3 regions of the Actinoplanes sp. NPDC021490 genome follow, and region 3 is predicted to be linked to each of the others. Evidence: riboswitches for the same ligand, from Rfam matches in the RefSeq annotation. Region 3 holds a riboswitch; each other region holds the start of a gene.
What was found. Region 3 has a riboswitch for cyclic di-AMP ahead of ACZ3I4_RS02320 (transglycosylase family protein). Riboswitches for the same ligand answer to the same signal wherever they lie in the genome.
Positions count from the first base shown of each region.

Region 1: linked by a shared signal. The riboswitch ahead of ACZ3I4_RS35795 (C40 family peptidase) and the one ahead of ACZ3I4_RS02320 (transglycosylase family protein) in region 3 are both predicted to bind cyclic di-AMP.
Region 2: linked by a shared signal. The riboswitch ahead of ACZ3I4_RS22040 (transglycosylase family protein) and the one ahead of ACZ3I4_RS02320 (transglycosylase family protein) in region 3 are both predicted to bind cyclic di-AMP.

Region 1 covers NZ_JBVHFW010000017.1:167,097-174,705, reverse strand. The annotation lists gene ACZ3I4_RS35845 (MDR family MFS transporter) at 1-280, shown strand, start outside; gene ACZ3I4_RS35840 (antibiotic biosynthesis monooxygenase family protein) at 575-892, shown strand; gene ACZ3I4_RS35835 (GAF and ANTAR domain-containing protein) at 1,043-1,819, opposite strand; gene ACZ3I4_RS35830 (hypothetical protein) at 1,868-2,062, opposite strand; gene ACZ3I4_RS35825 (hypothetical protein) at 2,354-2,554, shown strand; gene ACZ3I4_RS35820 (hypothetical protein) at 2,567-2,722, shown strand; gene ACZ3I4_RS35815 (DUF1360 domain-containing protein) at 2,787-3,308, opposite strand; gene ACZ3I4_RS35810 (DUF6158 family protein) at 3,320-3,532, opposite strand; gene ACZ3I4_RS35805 (hypothetical protein) at 3,652-4,047, shown strand; gene ACZ3I4_RS35800 (DUF3817 domain-containing protein) at 4,060-4,380, shown strand; cyclic di-AMP (ydaO/yuaA leader) riboswitch at 4,547-4,676, shown strand; gene ACZ3I4_RS35795 (C40 family peptidase) at 4,734-5,651, shown strand; gene ACZ3I4_RS35790 (sigma-70 family RNA polymerase sigma factor) at 5,732-6,736, opposite strand; gene ACZ3I4_RS35785 (SDR family NAD(P)-dependent oxidoreductase) at 7,310-7,609, shown strand, end outside.
Region 2 covers NZ_JBVHFW010000008.1:59,128-66,736, forward strand. The annotation lists gene ACZ3I4_RS22025 (MFS transporter) at 1-1,806, opposite strand, end outside; gene ACZ3I4_RS22030 (universal stress protein) at 1,984-2,415, shown strand; gene ACZ3I4_RS22035 (serpin family protein) at 2,412-3,602, opposite strand; cyclic di-AMP (ydaO/yuaA leader) riboswitch at 3,760-3,919, shown strand; gene ACZ3I4_RS22040 (transglycosylase family protein) at 3,922-4,464, shown strand; gene ACZ3I4_RS22045 (M4 family metallopeptidase) at 4,654-6,864, shown strand; gene ACZ3I4_RS22050 (glycoside hydrolase) at 6,939-7,609, shown strand, end outside.
Region 3 covers NZ_JBVHFW010000001.1:506,901-514,509, reverse strand. The annotation lists gene ACZ3I4_RS02330 (TetR/AcrR family transcriptional regulator) at 23-664, shown strand; gene ACZ3I4_RS02325 (saccharopine dehydrogenase family protein) at 719-1,957, opposite strand; cyclic di-AMP (ydaO/yuaA leader) riboswitch at 2,126-2,271, shown strand; gene ACZ3I4_RS02320 (transglycosylase family protein) at 2,273-3,022, shown strand; gene ACZ3I4_RS02315 (YybH family protein) at 3,046-3,417, opposite strand; gene ACZ3I4_RS02310 (LysR family transcriptional regulator) at 3,488-4,429, shown strand; gene ACZ3I4_RS02305 (zinc-dependent alcohol dehydrogenase) at 4,481-5,485, opposite strand; gene ACZ3I4_RS02300 (TetR/AcrR family transcriptional regulator) at 5,668-6,216, opposite strand; gene ACZ3I4_RS02295 (class I SAM-dependent methyltransferase) at 6,343-6,888, shown strand; gene ACZ3I4_RS02290 (MFS transporter) at 6,977-7,609, opposite strand, start outside.

The sequences.
Region 1 (7,609 bases), on a different contig from region 3:
GAGCCGGCTCACCGACGTGGTCGCGCACCCCTTCAAGGTCGGCTTCTCCGACGGGATCCAGGTCGTCTTCCTGCTGGCCCTGGCGGTAATGATCGTCGGCCTGGTCGTGGTGCTGTTCCTCCCCGAGATCCCCCTGAGCCTCCGCTCGGCCCAGCAGCAGCGGGCCGACGACGCGCTGGCCGCCGAAAACAGCATGGGCGTGCCCGGCGAGGTGGGCGCGGGCCCGCTCGGCGACGGATCCGCCGAGCCGGTCCGGGCCAGCAAGGAACCCCCGAAGTAGCCCCGCCACGACACACGCCTGCGCCGCTCACGATCTGTTCGTGGGCGGCGCAGGCGTTTCTGTACCTGGACCGGGGTGCCACCGCGTCCTGCGCGGGGTGCCACCGCCTCCTGCGCGGGGTGCCACCGCCTCCTGCGCGGGGTGCCACCGCCTCCCCCGCCCACCCAAGGGCAAATCGGCTCGACCCTAACCGTTGTCAAGCCCGCTCCCGCCGTTGTCCACAGGCGGTGCAGTTATCCACAGGCCGGGGCCCTCGTACCGGCATCGCCGCGCGGCACGCATTAGCTTTGCGGCATGGCTGTTGTGAAGATCAACGCGATTGACGTTCCCGAGGGCGGCGCCGACGAGTTCGAGCAGCGGTTCGCCGCGCGCAAGGGCATGGTCGAGAAGGCGCCCGGTTTCCTGGCCTTCGAGCTGTTGCGGCCGGTCGGCGGCGAGACGCGTTACTTCGTCTACACCCGCTGGGAGTCCGAGGAGGCTTTCCAGGCCTGGTCCAGCGGCAGCGGCCGGGCCGCCCACGCCGGCGAGGGCGAGCGACCCCGTCCGGTCGCCACCGGCGCGTCCCTGCTCGAGTTCGAGGTCATCCAGCACGTCGAGAAGCCCACCGACTGACCGGCCACAGGGCGAGAGGGCGAACAAGCCGATACGGCAGCCCGACTGGAGAGTCAGCGGCTCTGAGTGTGGACAGCCATCTGTCCGGCGGTCGCGACGGCACGACGGCGACCGGTCCGGTCGGGGTTGCAGGGCGGCGGCTCGGAGGGGTCAGGCGTTTCGGGCGGCCACGGCGATCAGGCGGTCGGCGACGGCGCGGCGGTCCAGGCCGAGGCGTTGGGCCGTGTCGCGCAGGACGGTGTAGGCCTCCTGCACCCCGCAACCGCGCTGGGCGATGATGACGCCGACGGCGCGGTCGACCGCGGCGCCGGAGCTCAGGGCGTCTCGGCGGCGTAGTTCGTCCAGGAGGACCTCGGACTGGTTGGCCAGGGCCATCGCGGTGAGCAGGTCGTCGGGGCCGGGAGCGGCGGGCACGTCGAAGTAGAGGCTCAGGGCGCCCACCTCGGCGCGGGGCAGGTCGAGGGGCAGGGCGGCCACGCCGTGCACGTCCTCGCGCCCGGCCGCCTCGGCCAGGTCGGGCCAGCGGGTGTCGGTGGCCAGGTCGGGCACGGTGAGCAGGGTGCGCGTGCGGGCGGCTTCCAGGCCGGGGCCGGTCGTTCCCGCGGTGTACTGGATGTCGTCGACCGCGGCTCCGGCCGGGCCGTGGCCGACGTGGGTCAGGGGGCCGCCCTCGCCGATCAGCACGATCGAGCAGCGGACGGCGCCGGGGACCGCGCCGGCGGCGAAGGTGGCCAAGCGTTCCAGCGCCTGGGCGAAGTTGTCGGCCGACAGCAGGGACGCGGTGAGTTCGTGCAGCAGGCCGGCCAGTTCCACCGGGTGCGGCCCGGCCGGCACCGCCCGGGCCACGGAACGGGTGCGCCGGCGCCGGGTCACGACGCGGGCGGGACCACGATCCGGGGGCGAAAACCGGCGATATGGGGCGGACACGCGGGGCATCCTGCCATGGCCATCGACGCTCACGTAAGTCTTGTGCCTCTACGGAGTGGTTTCGGCCGTCTGGTCCGAGCGCCGCCGCTCCAGGAAGGTGTCGGGCGCGCCGTTGGGATCGTGCTCGCGCTCGTCGGATTCCGCGAGGATCGCCTCGGCCTGCGCCCGGGGGTCCGCGCTTCCGGCCACCTGCTCCTCGGGAAGTAGCTCGGCCGCGCGCTGCCCGATCCGGTCGTCAGTCATGAGAGATCGACTACCCGTAGTGAGGATCGAGAAACACGGCGGCCGGAAAGCAGAGCGCCGCCCTCGGCGTTAACCGGGGGCGGCGCAGATGTCGGTGTGCAGGTCGCCTCGCGGCGAGTGGCTCAACACGGCTCCAGCCGAACGGTATTCCGTGAAGGCATTGGGTGAGGCCCGGGGACACTGGGCACACCGACATCTGTCATCAACGGTCGGACCCCCACCCCGATTCCGTTAGCGAATGTGACGCCGACCACAAAGTTTCGGCGACCCGGGGCCGGGTAGCCCGAGTCCGTGACCGACGAGATCCGTGAGCTTGACGCATTTCTGGACGACGCCTACGACGGGCAGGAACGGCTGAGCAGCGCCGACCTGCAGCGCCGGGCGATCGCGGCCGACCTGCCCGCCCTGGCCCTGACCCGGGTCGACGCGCTGCCCGAGGGCGAATACGCCCAGGACGAGGCGGCCGAGGCGCTGCGCGCGCTGGAAGTCTGAGAGGAGACCGCGATGGAGCCGATCGGCGACCCGGACGAGCAGGAGGACTTCGCCGGCGAGCACGACGCCACGACAGTCGATTCCGACGTCACCGCCGGGCAGGACGACGAGGCCGAACCCGAGAGCCCCGAGGGCTGGTCCGGTCTCGACAAGGACGGCCCGCCCTGACGGACACGACGCGAGAAGGCCCGGGTGTTCGAACCCGGGCCTTCTCGCGTACGGGAACCGGGGTCTAATCGCCCTCGGCGTGGCGCTTGGCCACGTCATAGCCGAGCTGCAGGAAGTCGGAGACCGCCGTGGCCGTCAGGGTCACCGCGGCCAGCCGGGTCAGGCGGGGCGCCAGCACGAGACTGCCGGTCAGGCCCGTCGCCACCCACACGGCCAGGCAGAACGGGCAGGTGATGAGCTCGCCGATCCCGTGCTTGAGCGAGCTCTCGTGGTCGCGCACCTCCTCGTTGAGCTCGGCCGCACCGGCCGGCTCGGTGTAACGGGTGAAGGGGGCGCGCAGCGGACTGGTCACCGAGTCCTTGGCCAGCAGCCGGCTCAGCTTGTGGGTCGCCAGCGACAGCAGGACGACGTCGGAGGTGGACGGGCGTTCGGGGACGGGCTTTCCGGTGGCCCGGGCCGCGACGGCTAGCGAGGCGGCGAGGGCGCCGAAGGCCCCCATGGCCACGGAGTAGCCGCCCAGCGGCCGGTGATCATGGGGGGCGTACGACTGCCCGACGCGCGCCATCCGGGCGCGCAGCGTCTGCATCAAGGGAACCCCTACAAGTCCTGGGTGAGCCGGTCGCGGTCGACCTCCCGGCCCGGGTAACGGGTCATGTACTCGGTTTCCAGTTCCGCGGTCCGCTTGAAGTGGTTGTCCAGCGCCGCGTCCGGGCCGTGCCGGAGCGTGGCCAGGCGGGCGCGGTACAGGCTGGCGAGTTCGCGGAACAGGTCGTCGTCGCCGAGGGTGGCCGGATCTATACCGGTCTCCATCAGCGGAGCGTCGCCACGGGCGTCGGTCACGGTGCACCTCCGGTCGAAAACGGGCCTCAGCGTCACACCGAGTTGCCCATGCAGACGATCAACAAACACCCGCCGGTACGCTTCTGGGCATGAAGGGCCTGTGGACCCCGGCGTGGATCGCCCGGCACGTCCTGGCGCTGGTTCTCGCCTCCGGCTGCCTGGTGCTGGGCTGGTGGCAGTTCAGCCGCGCTCAGGAGGGCAATTCGATCAGCTGGGGTTACATGTTCGAGTGGCCGGTGTTCGCGGCCTTCGTCGTTTTCCTGTGGTGGCGCGAGGTGCAACTGGCCCGCAAGGGCCGGCCCGAGGCGCCCGAGAAGCCGGCGGAGAAAAAACTCCCAGGTTCGGCTGTTACGGTCGGCCGGCCGGTGCGCGTGGCCCATCGATCCGCCACCAATGACGACGATCCAGAGCTCACCGCCTACAACGACTATCTCGCCTGGCTGAACGCCCATCCCGGCGCCCGCCCGAGCGACTATCCCGGATAGGAAAAGACGAACGTGAAGGGTGCCCTGACCCGTTACCGGATCATCGCGTGGATCGTCGGCGTGGTCCTGCTCGCGCTCGTCGTGGTGGGCATGCCGCTGAAATACCTGGGCGACAACCCGATCGTGGTCGAGGCGGTCGGCCCGGCGCACGGCTTCCTGTTCATGGTCTATCTGGTGGCCACGTTCGATCTGTCCCGCCGCGCGCACTGGCCCTTCGGCCGGATGCTTCTGGTGATGCTGTCGGGCACGATCCCGTTCCTCTCGTTCTGGGCCGAGCGTAAGGTGAGCCGGGAATGGGTGCCGGCCGCCGAGTTGGCGAATAGTCCGGTTTGACAGCCCGCTTCGACGCTTCGCTTCCGTCGAATTACTAACCGCTATCGGGATCATTCCAACAAAGCGGTCCATTGTCTTAAATCACTCTGTGACCCCTTGCATTTGCATCTTTCGCCGATAGGTTGATGCGGTTGGTTCGGTCCGCAGCCACTCCCCCTGGTGGCGCCGGCCAACGCTGCCGAATCGCCTCGCGCGAACCGGGGAACCGAGTCTCTGGGGTGAATCCGCGTCAGCGGTAGGGCCATCTTCCAGCCCGAACCCGACAGCTAACCCGGTAGGCGGCCAAGCGGAAGAAAGGCCACTGACCGGTGCCCCACCCCCGTACGAGGCTTCGTGTCCTCGTCGTCGCGGCGATGGCTGCCGCGATCACCGGCTCCTTCGTGACGCCCGCGCAAGCGGCACCGTCCGCCACGGAGCTGAAGAAGCAGATCGAGGCGGCGTCCAACAAGCTCGAGGATGTCACCGAGCAGTACAACGCCATGAACGTCAGCCTGAAGAAGACCCAGTCCGACGCCAAGAAGCTGCAGGCGTCCCTGGCCCCCGCTCAGGCCGCCCTGAAGGCCGCGAGCGCTCAGGTGGGCAACCTGGCCACCACGTCCTACAAGCAGGGTCGTGCAGGCCCGATGAGCGCGCTGCTGTCCGGCGGGCAGGACGGCCTGATGGACCGCATGAGCTATCTGGACATGCTGACCCGGGCCAACCAGCGCGACATCGACACCTTCACCGAGGCGACGCAGAACTTCACCGAGCGTCAGGCCGCCCTCAAGGCGACCCAGACCAAGCAGACCGCCCAGCTCCGGGCGCTCTCGACGCAGAAGGCTTCGATCCAGAAGGATCTCAAGAAGCTGTTCAAGATGCGCGAGACCGCCTTCGGTCAGGCGCAGGAGACGAGCGGCGGCTACGACGGGCCGATCCCGCAGATCTCCGGCAAGGCCGGCGTGGCGGTCACGTTCGCCTACAACCAGATCGGCAAGCCGTATCTGTTCGGCGCGGACGGTCCGGGCAGCTTCGACTGCTCCGGTCTGACCTCGGCGGCGTGGCGGGCGGCCGGCAAGTCGCTGACCCACCAGACCAAGTCGCAGTGGAGCGAGACGAAACGGATCGACCGCGACGATCTGCAACCGGGCGACCTGGTGTTCTACCGCAGCCTCGGGCATGTGGCGATCTACGTCGGCGACGGCCAGATCATCGATGCCCCGCACTCCGGCACGGTGGTCAAGAAACGAACGATCAACATCATGACCCCGTACGGATTCGGGCGAGTCGTCTGAAGTCTGCGCACGAAAAAGGCCGGTACCCGAACGGGGTACCGGCCTTCTGTGTCGTGAGTAACCGGGGGAAGGAGAAGCCGTCAGGCGGCCTGCAGGCCCTCGGCCCGGGCCAGCTCGCGCAGCCGGCCGAGCGCCTGGATCTCGAGCTGACGGATCCGCTCGCGGCTCAGCGAGAAGCGCGAGGCCACCTCGGTGAGCGAGTGCTCGCGACCGTCCTCGAGGCCGTAGCGCGCCCGCATGATGCCGGCCGAACGGTCGTCCAGGTGGTTGAGCAGACCCTCGATGCGCTGCCGCTCCAGTGCGGTCAGCACGATCTCCTCGGGCGAGGGGGCGTCGCTGTCGGCGACCAGGTCGCCGAGGTTGGTGTCGCCGTCGTCGCCGACCGGGGTGTCGAGCGAGACCGTGTCCTGGGCCCAGCGGGTGAGCTCGTTGACGCGCTCGACGGTCACGCCGAGAGCGGCCGCCACCTGCTCGGGCTCGGGGTCGCCGCCGAGCTCACGAACGAGCTGACGGGTGACGTTGCGCATCCGGTTGACGTCCTCGACCAGGTGCACGGGCAGGCGCACGGTGCGCTCCTGCTGGGCGATGGCCCGGCTGATGGCCTGACGGACCCACCAGGTGGCGTACGTCGAGAACTTGTAACCGCGCTCGTAGTCGAACTTCTCGACGGCTCGGACGAGACCGGTGTTGCCCTCCTGGATCAGGTCGAGCATCGGCATGCCGGAGCGCACGTAGCGCCGGGCGATCGACACGACCAGTCGCAGGTTGGCCCGGATGAACAGATCCTTGGCCTTCTGACCCTCGGAGACGAGCCGCTCCAGTTCCTCCCGGCTCACCCCGCGCCGGACCTCGCCGCTGTCGAGCAGGTGCTCGGCATAGAGGCCGGCCTCGATTGCCTTGGAGAGCTCGACCTCCCGTGCGGCGTCCAGCAGCGGAGTCCGGGAGATTTCGTGCAGGTAGACGCCGACCAGGTCACGCTCTTCGGCGACCTGATCGGTCCGCATCACGGTGTTCTTCTCCACGTTGCCCACGGTCCCCTCATTGCCTTCACTACTTACCCCGTTACGGGTGATCCCTGTATCCATCAGTTCCTCCCCGTAACGTCCGCAGTTCGCACATTGCGGTTACTGGCATCTACACAACAAATGGCTGCCCGCACTGATTCCGGCTGGTGGGTCGAAAGTGTCACGAATGTCTGGGGGATTGCTGTGAGCCGCGTGCGTACTTGCTGTACAGGGCTCCAGTGCTCCGGCATTCGGCTGCGCGACCACACGGGGTCGTACAGACAGAGGCATACCCGTTGCAACTCTCATGACACCACCGGCCCCTCGTCCCTCACAGCGACGTCCATCACCAAGGGCCTTGGGACGTCCGTCACCACCCAGTACGTTCCTCGGGCTCGCCAGGTTCACGTGCTGGATCGACAGCTTCGGGACGGGCTTGAAACAAAAGCCGACATCAAAAAGATCCCGACGCCTGCGCCGAACGGGACCACCTGCCACAATGCGGCACGCGGCGGCGCAGTTCACTAGCCCGCACGAGTGACAACCGCACGAGTGACGCCCCTTTGACAACGGTTCGGAGCCGCCCCGCCATCCGATTGGCGAGGTGACGAACAACACACTGCCGGAGATCGCCGGCGAGAGACGATGAGCGTCATGAAGAACGGGCGAACGGCTCTCATCACCGGCGGCACGGGTGGTCTGGGGACCGCTGTGGTCGAGGCATTTGTCGCCGACGGGTGGCGGGTCGTCGCTCCCGTACGCGCGGGGTCCGTCGACAAACTGCCCAAGGGCGCCGTGCCTTTGGTGGCCGACCTCACCGACGAGACCGAGATCACCACCGCGGTGGCCACGGCCGTGGGGGCCGGCGACCCCGGATCCCCGCTGCGTGCGGTGATCAACCTGGTGGGCGGGTTCGCCAGCGGCCCCTTGATCGCCGACGCGCCCTATTCGGCG
Region 2 (7,609 bases), on a different contig from region 3:
AACGTCGCACACGGCGTTGCGGACGACTCCGGCCGGGACCGAGCCGAGCAGCTGGCCGTGGCTGGCGCCCAGGCCGCGGTTGCCGACGACGATCAGGTTGGCCGGGTTGTTGCCGACCGTGTCGAGCAGGGCCTGGGCCGGGTCGCCGCGCACCAGCAGCTGCTCGATGTAGCGGGCGCGTTCCCGGGTCAGGCCGGTGACCGACTTGCCCATGGCTCGGCGGGCGACCTCGACCCCGTACAGGTCGTGGTGGGTGCCCTCGGCCAGATCGGCCGGCGGGTCCTCGTCGTCGCGGTAGGCGGTCACGACGACGAGACGGGCCTGGGCCGCCTGTGCTACCTCGGCCGCGCGGTCCACCGCGTACAGGGAGGTGGGTGTGCCGTCGGAACCGACCACCACGCGGTCGTAGACGGTAATGCTGCGCCGCCCACCGAGCGGGACGATCGGGGACTCGTCGGCCTCGTCCGGCGGGTTGACCCACAGCATGGCCACGGCGCCGATCCCCAGCAGCACGCCGGCCAGGATGATCGCGTTGCTGCCCTTGCTGTCCAGCCAGTGCTCGAAGATCCAGCCGAACGTGAGCGTCTGCACCAGCATCGGCACCACGATCATCATGTTGAGGATGCCCATGTAGACGCCGGTGCGCTTGGCCGGGACCATGCTGGCCACCATCAGGTAGGGCACGCCGACCGCGCTCGCCCAGAAGATGCCGACGCCGATCATCGGGACCAGAGCCAGGTACTGGTTGTCGATGTGCGCGAGCCAGACCAGCGCCACCGCCGCCAGGCCGAGGGCGATGGCGTGCACCCGCTTGGCGCCGATCCGCTGGGCGAAGCCGACCAGGAACAGCGCGGACACCATGGTGACGAAGTTGTAGGCGCCGTTCTCCAGGCCGCTCCACGCGATCGCGTCGTCCCAGGCCCGGCCGCCCTGCTCGGGGTTGGCGTTGAACACCGTCTCGCCCAGGCTCACCGCCAGGAACTGCCAGTAGATGAACATGGCGTACCACTGGAAGGCGAACACCACACCGATCTTGTGCATGGCCACCGGCATGACGCGTACGGCATCGGCAATTTCCCGTACGGCGGGCCGGAGCCCCCGGGGCGCGTTGGCCATCTCCTCGAGATCTTCGTCCGAGGGCTTCAGTTCCCTCGTACGGGACATGGCCGTGAGCACGGTGAGCAGGATGCAGACGGTGCCGATCATGAAGCAGGCGAACATCCAGTACGGGACCCCGTTGCCCGCCTCGGTCTGCAGCGCCTCCACTTTCTGCAGCGCGAACAGCGACACGTTGGCCAGCACGGCCCCGGCGCCGGTGAACATGCTCTGGGTCAGGAAGCCGCGCGCCAGCTGCGATTTGGGCAGCCGGTCGGAGATGAACGCCCGGTACGGCTCCATCGAGGTGTTGTTGCCCGCGTCGAGCAGCCAGAAGCAGATCACGCCGAGCCAGAGCACGCCGACGAACGGGAACGCGAACAGGATGATCGCGCACAGGATGGCGCCGGTCACGATGAACGGTCTCCGCCGGCCGAACCGGGGATGCCAGGTGCGGTCGCTGATCGCCCCGATCAGGGGCTGGATGATCAGACCGGTGACCGGACCGGCCAGGTTGAGGATCGGCAGCTGTTCGGGATTGGCCCCGATCAGCAGGAACAGCGGGTTCACCGCGGACTGGGTGAGCCCGAAGCTGAACTGAACCCCGAAGAAACCGAGGTTCATCATCAGCAGGGCGGGCCCGCTCATCAGCGGTTTGCGATCGGCTGCCCCGGATCCCGTCGAGACGGTGTCCGACGTCGTAGTGGTCATGGGCGAGCTCCCCTTCGACCTCGAAGATGGTGCTGTGAGTGATCTAGATCACACACTCCGTTTCGACGCTAAACCCGTCGCGGGACACCCGCAAGCAGAGACGTCGATACGTGCGTCTGGCTGCCGTTTTCCGGCCTCGACATTGCCGGGCGGGCGACGGCGGGCCTGTAATGAGCTATGAGCACATGGACGACGATCGTTGTCGGCGTCGATGGATCGCCGAGCAGCCGCAAGGCCCTGATCTGGGCCGCGGCCGAGGCGGCGGATCACGGCGCCGATCTTCTCGTGCTGAACGTGTGGGAGCACACACTGCTGCCACCGGTGGGTGGGCCCAGTGTTTCCGACCACGCGGTGGCCGAGCCGAGCCAGGTCACCACCGAGGAGCTGCTCCAGGTGATCAAAGAAGAGCTGGGGGAGGATCCGCCGGTTCCCGTGCAGGCCCAGGTCCGGCAGGGGCGCCCGGCCAAGGTGCTGATCGAAGAGTCGGCCGGCAAGGACCTGCTTGTCGTGGGCAAGCGCGGCCACGGCGGTTTCGCCGGGCTGGTGCTCGGCTCGGTCAGCCAGCACGTCGCCGCGTACGCGCAATGCCCGGTGACGGTGGTGCGTTAGCGCGGGTCGCGGACGGCTCCGAGGAAGAGGATCGTGCCGGTCTGCCGGTCCGAGATGGTGAACTGGAACGGCCGGTCGGCACGGAACACGGACGGGTTCACGGTGGCCGAGGTCGTCATGACCCCGCCCGTGACGGCGGCGGCCTCGGTGCCCTTCTCGTCCACCTTCACGTACGTCTTGTGGTAGACCTTCTCGAGCCATCGGCCGTCGGGTGACATCGGACGGAAGTTCGCCCGGCCCGGGTCGAAAGCCGTGACCATGCCCAGTTTCCGCAGCGGCCCGTTCAGGTCGCCCTCCCAGCGCAGCTCGAAGCGGGGCAGGGCGACGTCTTCGAACTTGCGGGACACGAGACCGGTGCTCAGGGCCTGCCACTGGGCGGCGCCGGCCGTCGTGCCGTCCTCGGACAGGATGATTTCCATGCCGTAGCGCCCCTTTTCGCCGTACGGGAGACGCAGCATGCGGAAGCCGTCGCGCTCGGCGTAGAGCAGCGAACGGCCGGTGAGATGCATCATCGGCACGGTGACCGGGCCGCCCGGCGTCGTGAACCTCTCGCCGCGCGCGGTCTCGAACTCGTTCTGCCATTTTCCGAGGAAATACACCGCATTGAGCAGGACGAGCACCGCCTGCGCACTGGGCAGTCCGAGCTCGCGGGCGATGCCCTTGATGCGGCCGCCGGTGTTCTCGTCGACCCAGTCGTCGATCTTGCGGGCCGCCTCGGGCGAACCCAGGTCGACATCCTCCACCGTGCCGCCGAAACTGCGCCGTACGAACTCGAGATAGTCGTCCTCGAGGGTGCCGTTGTTGTAGAGCGCGTCGGACACCGACAGCGTCACCTCGTCGGTGTCGGCCAGCTCCCGCAGCAGCGCCCCGACCCGTTCGTCCTGACCCTCGCGCAGGCCCAGCACCCGGGCCATCTCGGCCGCCGTGCCGCCCTCGGCGCCGGCCGAGACCATGGCCAGCAGCACGGCCACCGACAGCGGCGAGGTGATCGTGTTCCGGTCCGCCCGGTCGACCTCGCGGAACAGGTCGAAGCCGAACCGGCCGACCGCCCGCGCCACCGGGCCCGCGTCGGCCGCGGCCAGCTCGACCTGAATGCGAGCGGCATCACCCGGTGGCTTGCCGCCACCGCACGCGGCGGTCACCAACACGCCGCAGACCAGGACAAACGTTGTCAGGAGACGGATCACACAACTGAGACTGGGAATCGGTCCGGCGGGTTCCCGGCCGATGAGAACAAGCTCACGATTGAGCCTTCAAGTTTGGCCGTACGGGTCCCGGCGTGGTTACCGTCGGCCGGTCCGCAATCGCGGCACCCCGGGCGGAACGCCGAATCCTGCCGCCGCCCGCGAGGAAACGAACCCAGGCATGGAGCGGGGGACCCACTAGTTCCTCGGCGCGCCGCTGCATTGAGACGCCGGCGCGCCTCGGGGTGAAGCCGCGTCTCGCGGCCGGGCAGCCCAGCCCGAACCCGACAGCTCACCTCGCAGGCGTGGAGGTAGTTCTGTCATGGCACAGCTCGGAAAGAAGACCCGTGTCGCGTTCGGCCTGACGGTCGCCGGTGTCGCCGGAGCGTTCGGCCTGCTCGGCCCCGCGTCGCCGGCCCAGGCGTCGAGCGTCAACTGGGACGCCGTCGCCAAGTGCGAGTCCGGCGGCAACTGGAGCATCAACACCGGCAACGGCTACTACGGTGGCCTGCAGTTCAGCCGCAGCACCTGGAAGGCGTACGGGGGCACGAAGTATGCCTCGACCGCGAACAAGGCCACCAAGGCCGAGCAGATCAAGGTCGCGGAGAAGGTGCTGAAGGGTCAGGGCATCGGGGCCTGGCCGACCTGCGGCAAGAAGGCGGGAGTGAAGAAGGCCACTCCGGTCGCCGCGAAGAAGCCCGCCAAGTCCACCGGCAAGTACTACGTCGTGCGGTCCGGCGACACGCTGGCCTCCATCGCGGCCAAGAAGCACGTCAAGGGTGGCTGGAAGGCCCTCTACCAGCTCAACAAGTCGACGCTGGACAGCCCCAGCCGGATCTTCCCCGGTCAGCGGCTCGCCCTCTGATCGGCCGTGTGCCCGGCCCGGTCGCGGGCCGGGCACACGTTATCTTTCCCGGGCCGATCGGCTGTACATCGACAGAATTAAATGGAAACTTAAACTTTACAAGCGGTTCTTCCCCGCTGGAGCCCACGAACTGTGAGGATCTCTCACATAGACATACGTGGATGTCTATGCTCGTGGGGAGGAACAAACGTGAGATTTGCTGTCGCGCTGGCCGGCGCCATCGCCCTGGCCAGTGGGGGCCTGGTGGTCACCGCCACTACCGCGTCCGCCGCGCCGGTCACCCCCGGCTCGTCGTTGCTCGACCAGGCCGGACCGTCGATCAAGAAGTCGGACAAGGACCGCTACGCGGTCTACAGCACCAGGAACGGGATCACCCGCTACACCCGCACGTACGACGGGCTCCGCGTCTACGGCGGCGACCTGGTCATCCGTACGAAGGCCGGGAAGTTCGCCGGAGCCTCGGCCGGCCTGACCCGGCCGCTCAGCCTGAGCACCAAGCCGTCGGTCACCGCCGACCGGGCCGCCGCCGCGGCGAAGGCCGAGTTCGAGGGCACGATCACCGGGACCGCCAAGCCGGAGCTGTTCGTCGACGCGAGCAGCGGCCTCGGCAAGCTGTCCTGGGAAACGGTGATCACCGGCTGGCAGCCCGACGGTCAGACGCCGTCGCGCTTCCACGTCATCTCGGACGCGCTGACCGGCCGGGTCGCCGGCTCGTACGACGAGATCGAGAACGTCGCGGGCACCGGCAACAGCATCTACTCCGGTCCGGTGGCGCTCGAGTCGACCGCGGCGGGGGAGTCGTTCAACCTGATCGATCCCGTACGCGGGGGCGGTCTGACCTGCGACATGGGCAACCGCACGTCGGGCGCCTGTGCCACGTTCACCGACGCCGACAACACCTGGGGCACGGGCGCGCCCGCCGACCGGCAGTCGGCCGCCGTGGACGCCCACTTCGGCGCGGCCGTCACATTCGACTACTTCAAGGACGTGCACGGCCGCAACGGCATCTTCGGCGACGGTCGCGGTGTCCCCTCGCGTGTGCACTACGGCAGCGCGTACGTGAACGCCTTCTGGGACGGCGCCCAGATGACCTACGGCGACGGCACGGGCAACGCCAAGCCGCTGGTCGCGCTGGACGTGGCCGGGCACGAGATGTCGCACGGCGTCACCGAGAACGTCGTGCCGGGCGGGCTGACCTACTCGGGTGAGTCCGGTGGCCTGAACGAGTCGACGAGCGACATCTTCGGCAGCATGGTCGAGTTCCACGCGGGCAGCACCGAGGACGCCGGCGACTACGACATCGGCGAGAAGATCGACATCAACGGCAACGGGTCGCCGCTGCGCTACATGTACAACCCGACCCTCGACGGGCGCTCGCACGGCTGCTGGTCGACCTCCACCCGCAGCGTCGACGTGCACTACTCCTCCGGCGTCGCCAACCACTTCTTCTTCAACCTGGCCGAGGGTTCGGGCGCGACCGCGTACGGGACCTCGCCGGTCTGTGGCAGCGCCGAGTCGGTCACCGGTATCGGCCGGGAGAAGGCCGCGAAGATCTGGTTCCGGGCCCTCGACGCGTACTTCGTCTCGAACACCGGCTACGTCAACACGTCGACGCCGGCCAACACCGCACGGGCCTACTCGCTCGCGGCGGCCACCGACCTGTACGGCGCCTGCAGCACCGAGTACAAGGCCGTGCAGACCGCGTGGACCTCGGTCAACGTGGCCGGCAACGACGAGGTGTGCTCGGACGGCAACGACTTCTCGTTCGCCCTGTCCGCCGCGAGCGCGTCGGTCGGTCCCGGCGAGTCCAAGACCATCACGGCGACCACCGTGCTGGTCAACGGCGAGGCCGAGCCGATCACCTTCACCGCCGGCACGGCCCCGGCCGGTGTGACCGTCTCGTTCGAGCCGGCCACCGTCACCGCCGGTGAGTCCACCACGATCACGGTCAGCGCCGCCCCCGACGCCGGCCGGGCCAGCGCGCCGGTCACCGTCACCGCGGCGGCGCCGTCGATCACCCGCTCCAAGCCGCTGACCGTCACCGTCGGCAGCGTCGCCGCCTGCACGGCCACCAACGCCACCGCGCTGCCGATCCCGGACCTGAGCACGGTGAGCAACGAGGTCGAGCTGACCGGCTGCGCGGCCACCCCCTCGACGGCTAGTTCGGTCGAGGTGCACCTGCAGCACACCTACATCGGCGACCTGATCGTCAGCCTGATCGCGCCCGACGGCACGGCCTACGTGCTGCACAACCGGGCCGGTGGTGGCACCGACAACATCGACCAGAGCTTCCCGGTCAACCTCTCCTCGGAAACCGCGAACGGCAAGTGGACCCTGCGAGTGCAGGACGCCGCCCGCGCCGACACCGGCACCCTGACCAGCTGGACCCTCTCCGTCTGACCACGTCCGCCTCCCGGGAGACCGGGAGGCGGGCCTTTTATTGACACCCTTCTATGTCATGTTAACGTAAACATATGGTCACGCGCAGAACAGTTCTCGGTGCGGTAGGTGCGGGCGTAGCCGGCGGCGCGCTCCTGGGTGGGCCGGCGCGAGCCGATGCCACGATCACCGTCGATCCCGCGGCCGACTACGGAACCTGGCAGGGCTGGGGCACCTCGCTCGCCTGGTGGGCCAACGTTTTCGGCGACCGCGACGACCTCGCCGACCTCTTCTTCACCACCCGCACGGTCAGCTACAACGGCGTCGCGCTGCCCGGCCTCGGTCTCAGCATCGCCCGCTACAACCTGGGCGCCAGCAGCTTCAACGACGTCGCCGGGGAACGCATGGCCGCCTCGCCCAACATCCCGCGGTTCAAGCAGATCGAGGGATTCTGGCAGGACTGGCGCAACCCCGACCCGGCCTCGTCCGCCTGGAACTGGAACGCCGACGCCAAGCAGCGGGCCGCGCTGGTCAAGGCCACCCAGCGCGGCGCCGTCAGCGAGTTGTTCGCCAACTCCCCGATGTGGTGGATGTGCCTCAACCACAACCCGTCCGGGGCGGCCGACGGCGGCCTGAACTTGCAGTCGTGGAACCACACCCAGCACGCCGCCCACCTGGCCGCCACCGCCCGGCGGGCGCGCGACAACTGGGGTGTGACCTTCCGCAGCGTGGACCCGTTCAACGAGCCCTCCTCGAACTGGTGGCG
Region 3 (7,609 bases):
GCGGAGCCGTAACGTTAACCCTGTGGAGGACCGAACCACGACGACCCGGCGCGGCGAAACTTACGCCGGCAGATCTCGCGAGCAGCGGGCCAATGAACGCCGCGCCCGGATCATGGCGTCGGCGGTGCACCTGTTCGGCACGCGCGACTACGACGACGTGACCGTCGCCGAGATCTGCACCGGCGCGAAGGTGTCCAAACGGTACTTTTACGAACACTTCGAGGATCGCGCCGACCTGCTGCTCAAGGTGAATCGCGAAGAGAACGAGTGGCTGCTGCGCGGTGTGGCGGCGGCCGTGCCCCCGCGACCGGCAACGTTGGCGGAGCTGTTCCGCCCGGCTCTGCACACGCTCATCGACATGCTGAAGTCCCACCCCGAGAGCGCTCGCGTCATCTACGTGAACGCCCCGCGGATGGAGACGCGCCGACGTGGGGTCCTGCGGGAGGACGCCCAGTTCGTCGCGGCCATGGTGAGGCGGACGGTGGGCGACCCCGAGGACCAGACCGGCTTCGACCGTACGCTGCTCGCCCTGGTGTCGGGCCTCAGCGAGGTGATCATCGACTGGATCTCCCACGACATGAACGGCGACCCTGACCAGCTGGCCGAACACCTCACCGGCATCGCCCTCGCCCTGGCCACAACCGCCACCGGACGGGTCACGTAAGGCCCGTTGCGGAGTTCACCCAGCGCACGCACTCAGTGAACTCCGGAACAGGAGCTAGAGCCGCCGGGCGCTGATCTCCACACCGGCCGCCCGCAGCCGGTTGACCAGGGCATCGCCCAGACCGGTGGCCGGGGTCAGCACGCCACCCGCCGAGGCCGGGAGCGCATCGCGGTCGTGGACCAGGGCCAGCGCCGACTCGGCCAGCATCACGGACGTCGCCGCGTATCCGGGGTCGCCCTTGGCGCGGAAACGAGCCGTGTAGCGGGCGCCGGTTGTCGTGGTGGTGAAGAAGTCCATGGTGAAGTGGCCGTCCTTCTGGGCGCGCTCGCTCGGGCCGCTGCCGGGCTTGGGAAGCACGCGGTCGAGGACGAACCGGGTCGGCGGCAGCATCATGCCCGCGACCAGGGCGCCGAAGCCGAACTTGACCCCGTTGGCCACGAGCGGGGACAGCGGGGACGCGCCGACGCTCATCAGCTCGCGATAGCGGAACCCACGGCCGTACCGCCAGTTGTGCAGAGCGTTGCTGCGGCGGACGACACGGGTGTTGTAGGACGCCATGAAGAACGGCGCGAGGGTGCCCCGCAGTTTCGGGTGCACGTCGGCACCGCGGACGGTGGTGACGTCACCCTGGCGGCCCAGGTCCGGTTCGGCGGCGCGGTCGGGACTCAGCGAATAGGGGCTGGCCGCCAGCCGGCGCAACTGGCGATCGTTCTTGACCGCGTCGAGTTGCTGGCGCATCGAGTCGATCGTGCCGCCGCTGACGCCGCCACGCATGCTGGTCACGACCATCGTGGTGTCGGTGAGTTCCCCGGCGTCGTCGGCCGCGACCTGCTGCGCGAGGACGTACACCCCGAGGTCGCTCGGAATCGAGTCGAAGCCGCACGAGTGCACGATCCGGGCGCCGGTCCGCGCGGCCACTTCGTGGTTCGCGTCGATGCTGGCGCGGGCGAAGACGACTTCGCCGGTCAGGTCGACATAGTCGGTGCCGGCCTCGGCGCACGCCTGGGCCAGCGCCTTGCCGTATTTCAGGTAAGGCCCCACGGTCGTCAGCACGACCCGGGTCGAGGCCGCCAACCGTGTCAGGGCCTCGGTGTCATCGGCATCGGCCACCAGGATCGGCCAGTCGACGCCGAGCTTGTCGCGGACGGCGGCGACGCGAGACTCGGACCGGCCGGCCAGGGCGAGGCGTGTGCCCGCAGGCGCGTGTTCGGCGAGGTAGCGAGCGGTTACCGCGCCGACGAATCCGGAGGCGCCGTAGACGACAATATCGTGATCTCTGGCTTGGTCGGTCATGGTTCAGGATTCTGCATCAGCGCCCCGGAATCTGCTTGGGCGGTTTAGTCTCAAGCCGCTTGTTCCTATACCGAATCGGCTGGTTACGGGCTCATTGCGACGCCCGAACCGGCCCTGTCCGCGGATTGCGGACCCCGCGGGCGGAACGCCGAGTCCTGCCGCCGCCCGACGGGACAGACACTCATGGCATGGAGCGGGGGACCCAAGTTCCTCGGCGCGTCCGCGCGCCTCGGGGTGAAGCCGCCACACTCACGCGGCCGGGCACCTCAGCCCGAACCCGACAGCTGACCTCGCAGGCGTGGAGGGTCCACTGTCATGGCACGAGTCTGCAAACCTGCCCGTACCGCGCTTGTTCTCGCCGCGGCCGGCATCACCAGCATCACCTCCCTGATCGGGCCGCTCGCCGAGGCGCCGGCCAACGCCGCTCCCTCATCCACGACCGACGTCAACTGGGACGCCATCGCCGAGTGCGAGTCGGGCGGCAACTGGAGCATCAACACAGGCAACGGCTATTACGGAGGTCTGCAGTTCAGCCGCCGCACCTGGCGCGCCTACGGCGGGTCACGCTTCGCCGGCACCGCCGACCAGGCCAGCCGGACCGAACAGATCGCGATCGCCGAACGCGTGCGTGACGGCCAGGGCCTGGGCGCCTGGCCCACCTGCGGCCGCCGGGCCTCATCGACCAAGCAATATCGAGCCGAGCAGTTGGCCGTCGCGCGGGCCGAACAACTCGCAACCGCCCGAGCCCAGCAGCTCGCCACCGCCCGAGCCCAGCAGCTCGCCACCGCCCGGGCCAGGCAGTTGACCGCTGTCCGGGCGACTGCCCGGGCCACCGCGACCCAGGCCGCCGCCCGGGCGGCAACGGCAGCGCCGACGGCCGCAGCCGCGAGCCCGACGCCGGCACCCTCGGCAAAGCGCACCTACATCGTGCGTGCCGGCGACACCCTCGTCGTGATAGCAAAGCGGACCAATTACCCCGGGGGCTGGCGCGCGCTGCACCGTCTCAACCGTGCCTCGCTCAGCAGCCCGCACCGGATCTATCCCGGTCAGCCGCTCGCCCTCTGACCGCCGGCCGGCGGCCGGCGAAATTACGTCGACCCACTCGGGCTGACGAACTCGGGCTGGTCGAGAACCCGCAACCACGTGCCGTCGGGCTGGCGGCGCACCACCTGAGCCCGGGCGCCGGCGCCGTCACTCGGCGGCGTCGACGTCAGGGCCAGGTCACCGCTGGTCAGCGTGGGCAGCGGTTCCTCGGGCGTGAAAGTGGGCATGTGCGGCAGGGCCTCCGCCCAGAGCCGCCGGATCGCATCCCGCCCGACGGTCTGCCGCCCCGGCGGATAGGCCATCACGGCGTCTTCCTCATAGAGAAGCGCCAGGCCTTCGGCGTCTTTGGCATTCGCCCGCTCAACGAAGAGGCGGGTCAGGTCTTCGGGACGGTGGGCCTTCTCGCGTTCGGTCATGGCACCACCTTGCTCCGGGCGGATCCACAAGTCCAACGCATAGTTCTTATAGCTACTAGAATTCACAGTTATGGAACTTCGTCAGCTCGAGTACTTCGTGACCGTCGCCGAGGAGGCCAACTTCACCCGCGCCGCCGAGCGCGTCCGTATCAGCCAGTCGGGCGTGAGTTCGCAGGTCAAGGCGCTGGAGAGCGAGATCGGGGCGCCGCTTTTCGACCGCTCCGCACGGACGGCACGCCTTACCGAGGCGGGCACCGCGGCTCTCCCGTACGCGAAAGCCGCTCTGGAGGCCGCCGCGGGCTTGCGACTGGCGGTGGACGAGGTGCGCGGGCTGGTGCGGGGGCAGCTCACGGTCGGGATGGTGACGGGTTGCGAGGTGAAGCCCCTCTTCGCCGCGCTGGCGGCCTTTCATGACGCGCATCCGGCGATCGAGCTCGACCTGATCGAGGACAACTCCGACCGTCTCGTCGCCGGCGTGCGAGTGAGCACTGTGGACATCGCCCTGGTCGGAGTCGCCGGCGCCCCTCCAGAACATCTGGAGTCGCAGGTCATCGTCCGCGAAGGGCTGGCCGCGCTGGTCCCCTGGGATTCCGAGCCGGCCCGGCTCGACCGCATCACGCTGAGCGACCTCACCACACATCCCCTGGTCACCCTGCCCGAGGGCACCGGCATCCGCACCGTACTGAGTGAGTCGTGCCTGGCCGCCGGCCTGTTTCCCGACGTGGTGCTGGTCGCTTCGGCACCGGGCGCGGTGGCCGAGCTCGCGTCCCGGGGTCTCGGCGTGGGCGTGCTGAGCGAGTCCATGGCCACCGCTTTTCCGCAGCTCAAGGCCATTCCCATTGATCCCGTACGGATCCCCGCGCTGCTCGCCCTCGTCTGGCGACCACGGGTCAGCCCCGCGCTGGCCGCCGCGCTCCCCCATCTGCGCGAGGCGTTCGGGGTCGTCCCGCCGGATTCCTCAAACACGGCAGCCGCCGCGGTAAGCGGATCCGGCGGCTCGAAGCGTCTTTAGAAGTGAAGGCGGAACTTGAAGCGATGAATAGAGCAAGCAGCGGACGGGGCCTCAGGCGCGCGGATCGATGTGGATCTTCGGTGCCGATCCGCTGCGTCGCCCGGCGAGCACGTCGGCCGCCTCGTCGAGTCCGACCGTCTCGGCGACCAGCGGCCGGGGATCAACGGCTCCCGAGGCGTACGTTTCGATGGTCTCACCGAGTCCGCCGGAGGCGCTCAGAATGCCGACGACGGTGAGGTCCTTGAGCACGGCCTGGCGGGTGTCCACGAGGGACGGCTCGCCGGCCAGGCCGATGCAGACGACCCGGCCGCCGGGCTCGACGCGGTCGACGGCGAAGGCCGGCAGATCACGCGCGTTGGTCGCGTCGATGATCGAGTCGAACGGCACGGACGGCAGTTCGGCGCGGGTCCACGCGTCGGCGAAGCCGAGATCGCGGGCGAAGGCGAGCGACTCGGAGGTGGCGCCGAGCAGGTGAACGTCGGCGCCGCCGGCCCGGGCGAACATGGCGGCGAGCAGGCCGATCGTGCCCGGCCCCATGACCAGCACGGTCTTGCCCGGCGCGGGGTCGGCGGCCCGCACCGCACGCAGGGCGTTGCCGCCCGGCTCGACCAGGGCGCCGAGGGTCGGGTCGACGGAATCGGGGAGCTCGAAGAGGGCCTTGGCCGGGACGGGCAGGCTTTCGGCCAGCGCACCCGGCCACCCGTGCCGGATGCCGATCTCGTAGCGGTCGGCGCACAGGTGCTGACGGCCGTTGAGGCAGCGGGCGCAGTGGCCGCACCCGAGCATGGTGTCGCCCGTGACCCGTTTGCCCAGCCATGACGGGTCGACGCCGCCGCCGACGGCCGACACGACACCGCTCCATTCGTGGCCGATGCGCACCGGGTAGGTGGCGTCGCCGCTGGCCAGATAGGCCATGTCGCCGGTGAGGAACTCCATGTCGGTGCCGCACACACCGGCCCGCTCGACATCGACGACGACCTCACCGGGCCCGGCGACGGGCGGGTCGACCTCGACGACCTCGGAGCGTCCCGGCCCGGTGATCACGAATGCGCGCATCCCGACAGTCTGCCGCCTCCCGCGATGACGTAACCGTGATGCCGCCGACAGTAAGCCCGGGGAGGAAGCGTGCCCGTCATGCCGCCCCACGGTGCTCTCGCTGGCCGCCCGGCTGTACTGCCACTGGCGTTGCTCGCGCGGGTCACCCGGTTGTGGATGCCGCCGCCGGTGCAGGCGCGGGGTCACCCGCTGTGGATGCCGCCGGTGGTGAGCTCGCGAATCATCTGGGCCATCTCGGCCGGGCTGTGCGGGAAGCCGGCGCGGACCCACCAGCCGAGGGTTCCGACGAGGGCGCTCGCGTGATACTCGGCGGCCACGTCGACCGGCAGCCGCAGGTTGTCGTGGGTGCAGAGATGGTCTCGCATGACCTCGAAGATCATCTGGTGCAGGTGGGCGGTGCCGACCGCGCGGTAGATCTGCGGGTGCCGGTGGGCGTGCTCGAAGATCACGGTGATCGGCTTGACCGGGTCGGCCGGGCTGCCGGCCCGGCGACCGCCGGCGAGCAGGCCCATCTCGCGTTCCAGGTCGTTGCGGAGGTCCTCGAAGCAGGACGCGAAGAGGGCGTCCTTGTCCCGATAGTGCGCATAGAACGTCGACCGGCCGATGTCGGCGCGGTCGAGCACGTCCCGCACGGTGACACGGTCGTAGCCACGTTCGACCACCAGCTCGACCAGGGCTTCGCGAAGAGCGGTCCGCGTACGCCGGACCCGCCTGTCCTCCACCGTCGCCATCTCGCCCTCCGGGCCACTTTCCCGAATCTGTTCGGTTCCGGACGGACGCGGTGTTCCGCCCGTTGACCCCTCTCACCGTAACCGAACACGATGTTCGGAAGCGAACACGATGTTCAGGAGTCGATCATGCAGATGTTCACGCATGCGGAGCAGTACGACCGTCACGCCCAGCACGTCGGCCGCAAGCTGTACGACCGTGTGGTGGCGGACGCACATGCCATGGGTCTGCCGGACGGCACGAGAGTTCTCGATGTGGGCACCGGCCCGGGTCGCATTCCCCGGGCGCTGGCCGCGATGGAGCCCACCTGGGTCCTCGACGGCATCGACCTTTCACCCCAGATGATCGAGTACGCCCGCCAGCAGGGCCCGGCAGCCGACCGAGTGACCTTCACGGTCGGCGATGTGGCCGCGCTCCCCTACCCCGACGAGACCTTCGACCTGATCGTCTCGTCGATGAGCCAGCACCACTGGTCGGACGTGGACGGCGGAATCCGGGACCTGCGCCGGGTGCTGCGTCCCGGCGGGCGCCTCTGGATCTACGACGTCCGCTGGAGCCTGAGCCGCGCCCGCCGAGCCGCGGACAGAGAGTTCGCCGAGGTGCGCCGGGAGCCCGTTCGCCTGACGCGGTGGCCGGTTCCGTTGATCGCACGGCTGAGCGCTCGGGCCCGTTGAGCCGGTCGCGCAGCGGGCACGTCGGTGCCGCCGGCTTCAAGATGCGCGACTCGCCCCGACCGTGAAGCGGCGCGACCGGCCGCCGTGGTCAGCGGGATGGCTCGGGGACGGGCCGGGCGCGGCGGGAAGTGGCCAGGCGGGGCTCGGACAGGACCACCAAGACGGCGACTGTGGTCAGTACGGCGCCGGCCAGGACGGGGAAGCGGGGGCCTGAGCCGGTCAGGAGGGCGCTTCCCAGCAGGGCGCCTCCGGTGATGCCTACGTTGAAGGCCGTGGAGGTGCCCGCGGCGGCCATGTCTGTGCTGCCGGGGGCCACCTCGAGGACCCGGGTGCCCAGGATCGAACTCATGCCGGAGAGGGCGAAACCGGCCACGGCGACGGTGACGACCGCGGTCAGCTGGTCTGTGCCGAAAGCGAACTGGGCGCCCAGGGCCAGGGCCTGGACGACCGTGGCGACCAGCAGGCTCGCCCAGCCCCAGCGACCGACGACCAGACCGGCCACGAACACGCCGATCAGGCCGGCGACGCCGCGCAGGAGGAGGATCGGCCCCAGGGCGCCGGGGTCGAAGCCGCTCACTCGGGTCAGGAACGGGTCGACGTAGGTGAAGGCGGCGAACGCCCCGGCCAAGGTGACGGCGCTGGCCACGACGAGCGTGCGGTAACGGCCGGCGTCGGGGGCCGTGCCCCGGTCGGCGTCGCTCTCGCCCCGCGCGGTCTCGGG